Linked DNA regions of Saccharothrix espanaensis DSM 44229. The protein of the gene in region 2 interacts with the protein of the main gene of each other region in a pairwise test. Links are inferred from orthologs where the notes say so. Each region holds a gene or a part of one and is shown on either strand. Other genes may lie near its edges.

Region 1 (2,873 bases), 6.3 Mb from region 2 along the record:
GCCGGCTGACGTACGAGTTCAGGCGCGAACAGGTCAGGTAGTACAGGGTCGGGAACGGCGTGCCGTCCTCCAGCCGAGGGCTGGTCCGCACGACCGCCGGGTGCCCGCTCGGGCAGCGTGCCGCCACCGCCCGCACGCCGCGCGGGGCGCGTCCGAGCTGCTCGGCGACGATCGCCAGATCCTCGTCGCTGACCGTCATCGCGCCGCCACCGAATCCCACAACTGCTCGTACCAGGCCTTGTCCGCGGCCGGCGCGGCGGCCGGTCGCTCGTCTTCGGGTTTGCGCTGCGCGTCACCCGGGAGCTGCACCACGTAAGGCGTCTCGCCGGGCCGCACGTAGTGCAGCCGCCGGCGCGCCTCCGCCTCCAGGTGCGCGGGGTCCGCGAGCTCCTTCTTGCGCTGCTCCAACTGGCCGACCTCGGCGCGCAGCGTCTCCTGCGAGGCGGTGACGCCGCGCAGCTCCTCGCGCTGGGCCAGGTAGGTCCGCAGCGGCACGGCGATGCTCAGCGCCAGCGCGCACACCACCATCGCCAGCAGGGCGGCCCGCCGGGTGCCGGTCATGCCGAACGCGCCGCCGGTGCCCTCCCGGGACCGCGCCCGCGACTGGGGCCGCGCGGCCCGCGCCGCCCGTGCCGCCTGGGTGGCCCGCGCCTGCTCGGCCAGCCGCGCCGACCGGGCCGACCGCGCGCCGCGCCGCGACTCGCCCAGGCCGAACCGGACCTTGCCGCCGCCGCTCGTGCTCGCCGCGCGCGCGCCCGACCCGGTCGCCCGGTCCGACTCGGACCGGGTGGACCTGGTCGACCGCGAGCGGTCAGGGCGGGCTCCCGACGCGGCCTTCGCGCCGCGCCGGGAGCCCCGTTCCCGATCCGCCATCAGCTTTCCGGCGTGTACCGCGGGAAGGCCAGGTCGCCCGCGTAGCGCGCCGCGTCGCCCAGCGCCTCCTCGATCCGCAGGAGCTGGTTGTACTTCGCGGTGCGCTCGCCGCGCGCGGGCGCACCGGTCTTGATCTGGCCCGCGCCGGTCGCCACCGCCAGGTCGGCGATGGTGGTGTCCTCGGTCTCGCCGGACCGGTGCGACATCATCGACTTGTAGCCGTACGAGGTGGCGAGCGCGACCGCGTCGAGCGTCTCGGACAGCGTGCCGATCTGGTTGACCTTCACCAGCAGCGCGTTGGCCGCCCGGCGGGAGATGCCCTCCTCCAGCCGCTCCGGGTTGGTGACGAACAGGTCGTCGCCGACGATCTGGACCTTCTCGCCCAGCTCGGCGGTGAGCCGCACCCAGCCGTCCCAGTCGTCCTCGGACAGCGGGTCCTCGATGGACACCAGCGGGTAGTCCCGGACCAGCTCGGCGTAGTAGCCGGTCATCTGCTCGGCGCTGCGCTTCTGCTTCTCGAACGTGTACGCGCCGTCGCTGTGGAACTCGGTGGCGGCCACGTCCAGCGCCAGCGCGATCTGCCGGCCCGGCTGGTAGCCGGCCTTCTCGATCGCCTCCAGGATCAGGTCCAGCGCGTCGCGGTTGCTGGACAGCGCGGGCGCGAACCCGCCCTCGTCGCCCAGCCCGGTGCTCAGCCCCTTGGACTTGAGCACCGACTTGAGCGAGTGGTAGACCTCCGCGCCCCAGCGCAGGGCCTCGCGGAAGGTCTCCGCGCCGATCGGCGCGATCATGAACTCCTGGATGTCCACCTCGGTGTCGGCGTGCGCGCCGCCGTTGAGGATGTTGAGCATCGGCACCGGCAGCACGTGCGCGTTCGGCCCGCCGACGTACCGGAACAGCTCCAGCCCGGAGGACGCCGCCGCCGCCTTCGCCACGGCCAGCGACACGCCGAGGATGGCGTTCGCGCCCAGGCGGGACTTGTCCGGCGTGCCGTCCAGGTCGACCAGCTTCTGGTCCACCACCCGCTGCTCGACGGCCTCGATGCCGACCAGCTCGGGACCGATCTCGTCGAGCACGGCGGTGACCGCCCGCTCGACACCCTTGCCCAGGTAGCGCTTGGCGTCGCCGTCGCGGAGCTCGACCGCCTCGTGCTCACCCGTGGACGCGCCCGACGGCACGGCGGCGCGCTCCAGCGTGCCGTCGTCCAACGCCACCTCTACCTCGACGGTGGGGTTGCCTCGCGAGTCCAGGATCTCGCGGGCGCCGACCTGCTCGATGACCGCCACGTGACGCTCCCTAGTCAGACCATCTCTGTATCGGTGACGAGCCTAGTTGGTGCCGGACCGGGAGGCTCTTGACCCCGTTCTGGAAGTTCGAGCGAAGGCGGGTCGGGGGGCCGGTCGGGGTGAGCCGGCCGGGGAGGTCGAGGACGGCGGTGAACAGGGCGCGCAGTTGGACGCGGGCCAGGTGGGCGCCCAGGCAGAAGTGCGGGCCGTGGCCGAACGAGAGGTGCTCGACCTGGTCGCGGGTGACGTCGAAGCGGTCCGGGTCGGGGAAGACGTGGGGGTCGCGGTTGGCGGCGGTGAACCAGACGACGACCTTGTCGCCTCGGGTGATCGGGACGCCGGCGAGTTCGGTGTCGGTGGTGGCGGTGCGCCGGAAGTGCATGACCGGCGTCCACCAGCGCAGCATCTCCTCCACCGCGGGGCAGCGCCGAGCGGTCGCGCTTGAGGTGTTCGTACTGGTCGGGGTGGTGCATGAGGGCGATCAAGCCGCCCGGGATGCCGTTGCGCAGGGTCTCGTTGCCGGCCACCGAGAACAGCCAGAACAGTGTTTCGAACTCCTCCACGGCCACGTCGTGGCGCATCAGGTTGCTCATCACGTCGTCCCCCGGCTCACGGCGCTTGTGCTCGCCGAGGGCGTGCGCGTAGGCGTAGAGGTCGGGCATCCCGCCCCGGGCGCGCGGGTCGGGCTGCGGGTCCGGGCGCAGTTCCAGCGCG
Region 2 (3,055 bases):
GACCGCCGCGCTGCGGATCTTCGACCGGATGGGCGCGGACGCCGAGGCGGCCCGGCTGCGCCGCCGGACCGACGCGCCGCCCCCCTCGGGCGGCACCGCGCCCGGCACGTCCGGCGAGGACTGGCGGCGGCTGTCGGAACCGGAGCGCGACCTCGCCCGGCTGGTCGGCGCGGGCCTGACCAACCGCCAGGTGGCGCGCCAGCTGTTCCTGTCCCCGCACACGGTGAACTACCACCTGCGGGGCATCTTCAAGAAGCTCGGGATCTGCTCGCGGGTCGAACTGGCCCGCCTCGCCCTCGAACAGGAGCACGCCGAGGTGTAGCCGGGTCCCCGGTCTGGCGGGTACTGGCGGTCACGCGGGTACGGCGCTGCCGGGGACGGTGTCGGCGAGCAGGAAGCACACCTCGTCCACCACCCGGCGCGGGTCGTCCGGCGCGACCACCGCGCAGTGCACGCCGCGCGCCGCGATCTCGACCGCCAGGTGCTCGGTGTAGGTGACGGCGGCGGCCCGGGACGCCGCGTAGGCGGCCATGCTCGTGCGCGGCACCGCGACCGGGTGCGCGGCGACCATGACGATCGTGCCGTGCCGGCGCTCCACCATCCGCGCGGCGACCGCGCGCGAGGCGTGGAACACCCCGTCCGCGTTCACCGCGAAGCAGTGCGCCCAGTCCGCGTCGGAGACCGTCAGCGCCGGGCCCGGCCGCAGCTCGCCGGCCGTGGTGACCAGCGCGTCGATCGGCCCGAACTCGCGTTCCACCTGGTCGACCAGCGCGTCCACCGCCGCGCCGGAGGTCACGTCGATCTGCCGGCCCACGATCCGCAGGCCGGTGCCCTGCAACCGCTCGACCAGGTCGGCCAGCCGCGCCCCGTCGCCGTCCACGGCGGCGACCAGCGCGCCCCGCCGGCCCAACGCCTCCACGACCGCCGCGCCCGGCGTCGCGCACGCGCCCGTCACCAGTGCGATCCTGTGACTGAATTCGGCTTTCATCCCCAGCACTCCCCAGTTCTGCCCGTCCCGAAGGTAATCGCCGGACGGGTCCCCGGGGAACTACCCGCGTGAGTAGTCGGAAAAGATCCGCGGAACACGAAAACCCCGCGAACGGGCAGCCGGAGCGAAATACGACTCCCCGGGAGGTCCGGGTGATCGCGGAACCCTAGACTGACCACCCGTGGTCCACCAGCCGATGATCGCCCCGAGCATCCTGTCCGCCGACTTCGCCCGACTCGCCGACGAGGCCGCCGCCGTCGCCGGCGCGGACTGGCTGCACGTGGACGTCATGGACGCGCACTTCGTGCCCAACCTGACGCTCGGCCTGCCGGTGGTGAAGTCGCTGCTGGGTGCCACGGACATCCCGCTGGACTGCCACCTGATGATCGACGACCCGGACCGCTGGGCGATCGGGTACGCCGAGGCCGGCGCGTACAACGTGACCGTGCACGTCGAAGCCGCCGCCGACCCCGTGCGACTCGCGAAGGACCTGCGCGCGGCCGGCGCGAAGGCCGGTCTGTCGCTCAAGCCCGGCACGCCGATCGAGCCGTACACCGAAGTCCTCAAGCACTACGACACGCTGCTCGTGATGTCGGTCGAGCCCGGTTTCGGCGGCCAGAAGTTCATGGCCGACGTCCTGGACAAGGTCCGCACCGCCCGCCGCCTGGTCGACACCGGCCACCTGACCCTGGTCGTGGAGATCGACGGCGGGATCAACGCCGACACCATCGAGCAGGCCGCCGAGGCCGGGGTGGACTGCTTCGTGGCCGGGTCCGCCGTCTACGACGCCGCCGACCCGGGCCAGGCGGTCGAACGGCTGCGCGCGCAGGCCGCCCGGCACCGCCCGTGAACGACCTCGCGTGGTCCGGCGCGATGGCCCTGGCCGTCGAGGCGGGCACGCGGGCGCACGGCACCACCAGCCCGAACCCGCCGGTCGGCGCGGTCGTGCTGGACCCCTCCGGCGCGCTCGTGGGCACCGGGTACACGCAGCCGCCCGGCGGGGCGCACGCCGAGATCGGCGCGCTGGCCGAAGCCGGTGACCGGGCCCGCGGCGGCACCGCCGTGGTCACCCTCGAACCGTGCGCGCACCACGGCCGCACCCCGCCGTGCACGTCCGCGCTGGTCGACGCCGGGGTCGCCCGCGTGGTGTTCGCCAACGCCGACCCCAACCCGAAGGCCGCCGGGGGAGCCGACGTGCTGCGCGCCGCCGGCGTCGAGGTCGTGCACCTGCCGACGCACGTCGAGGCGCTGCGCGCGTGGCTGCACTTCGCCCGCACCGGCCGGCCGCACGTGACCTGGAAGTACGCCGCCACCCTGGACGGCCGGGTGGCCGCCGCGGACGGCACCAGCCGGTGGATCAGCTCGCCCGAGTCCCGGGCCGAGGTGCACGCGCTGCGCACCACCATCGACGCGATCGTGGTCGGCACCGGCACGGTCCGCGCCGACGACCCCCGGCTCACCGCGCGGGGAACAGACGTGACCCGGCAGCCGTTGCGGGTGGTCGTGGGGACCAGCGACCTGCCGCCCGGCGCGCACGTCCTGGACGGCGAGGCGGAGACGCTGCACGTCCGGACGCACGACCCGGACGCGGTCCTGGCCGAACTCGGCGCGCGGGGAGCGGTGGACGTGCTCGTGGAGGGCGGGCCTACGCTGGCGGGTGCCTTCGCGCGCGCCGGCCGGATCGACCGGGTCCTGGCCTACCTCGCGCCGAAGCTGCTGGGGGACGGGCCGACCGCTCTGCGGGACGCGGGGGTGTCGACCATCACCGACGCTGTGGGATTGGTCGTTGAGCAGGTCAGTATGTGCGGGCCGGACGTGCGGATCTCCGCCGTGCCGGCCTCGGGGCGGTAGAGGAGGAACGGTGTTCACCGGGATCGTCGAAGAGTTGGGTGAGGTCGTCGCGGTGACCGACCTGCCGGACGCGGCGCGGGTCACCATCGCGGGTCCGCTGGTGACCGGTGACGCGAAGCACGGCGACTCGATCGCGGTGAACGGCGTGTGCCTCACCGTCGTGGACGTGGTCGGCGGGGCGTTCACCGCGGACGTGATGCGGGAGACGCTGCTGCG

Evidence for each region.
Region 1: the proteins of rpe (region 2) and eno interact in binary tests that used the Escherichia coli proteins (3 or more experiments, as listed by UniProt). The link is inferred for Saccharothrix espanaensis DSM 44229 from one-to-one orthologs.

What each region holds. Positions count from the first base shown.
Region 1 is NC_019673.1:744,826-747,698, reverse strand. Bases 17-2,818 are described here. They hold eno (phosphopyruvate hydratase), read right to left. Parts: upstream 2,160-2,818; coding sequence 873-2,159; downstream 17-872. Other genes in these bases: BN6_RS50365 (cytochrome P450), read right to left, coding at 2,170-2,541; BN6_RS48370 (FtsB family cell division protein), read right to left, coding at 196-873; BN6_RS03645 (DUF501 domain-containing protein), read right to left, coding at 17-199. Outside these bases: more of BN6_RS03645, read right to left, coding at 1-16. UniProt on the Escherichia coli protein: Catalyzes the reversible conversion of 2-phosphoglycerate (2-PG) into phosphoenolpyruvate (PEP). It is essential for the degradation of carbohydrates via glycolysis.
Region 2 is NC_019673.1:7,032,212-7,035,266, reverse strand. Bases 28-3,011 are described here. They hold rpe (ribulose-phosphate 3-epimerase), read left to right. Parts: upstream 28-1,184; coding sequence 1,185-1,838; downstream 1,839-3,011. Other genes in these bases: BN6_RS30310 (riboflavin synthase), read left to right, coding at 2,850-3,011; ribD (bifunctional diaminohydroxyphosphoribosylaminopyrimidine deaminase/5-amino-6-(5-phosphoribosylamino)uracil reductase RibD), read left to right, coding at 1,862-2,839; BN6_RS30325 (SDR family NAD(P)-dependent oxidoreductase), read right to left, coding at 353-955; BN6_RS30330 (helix-turn-helix transcriptional regulator), read left to right, coding at 28-322. Also shown: more of BN6_RS30330, read left to right, coding at 1-27; more of BN6_RS30310, read left to right, coding at 3,012-3,055. UniProt on the Escherichia coli protein: Catalyzes the reversible epimerization of D-ribulose 5-phosphate to D-xylulose 5-phosphate.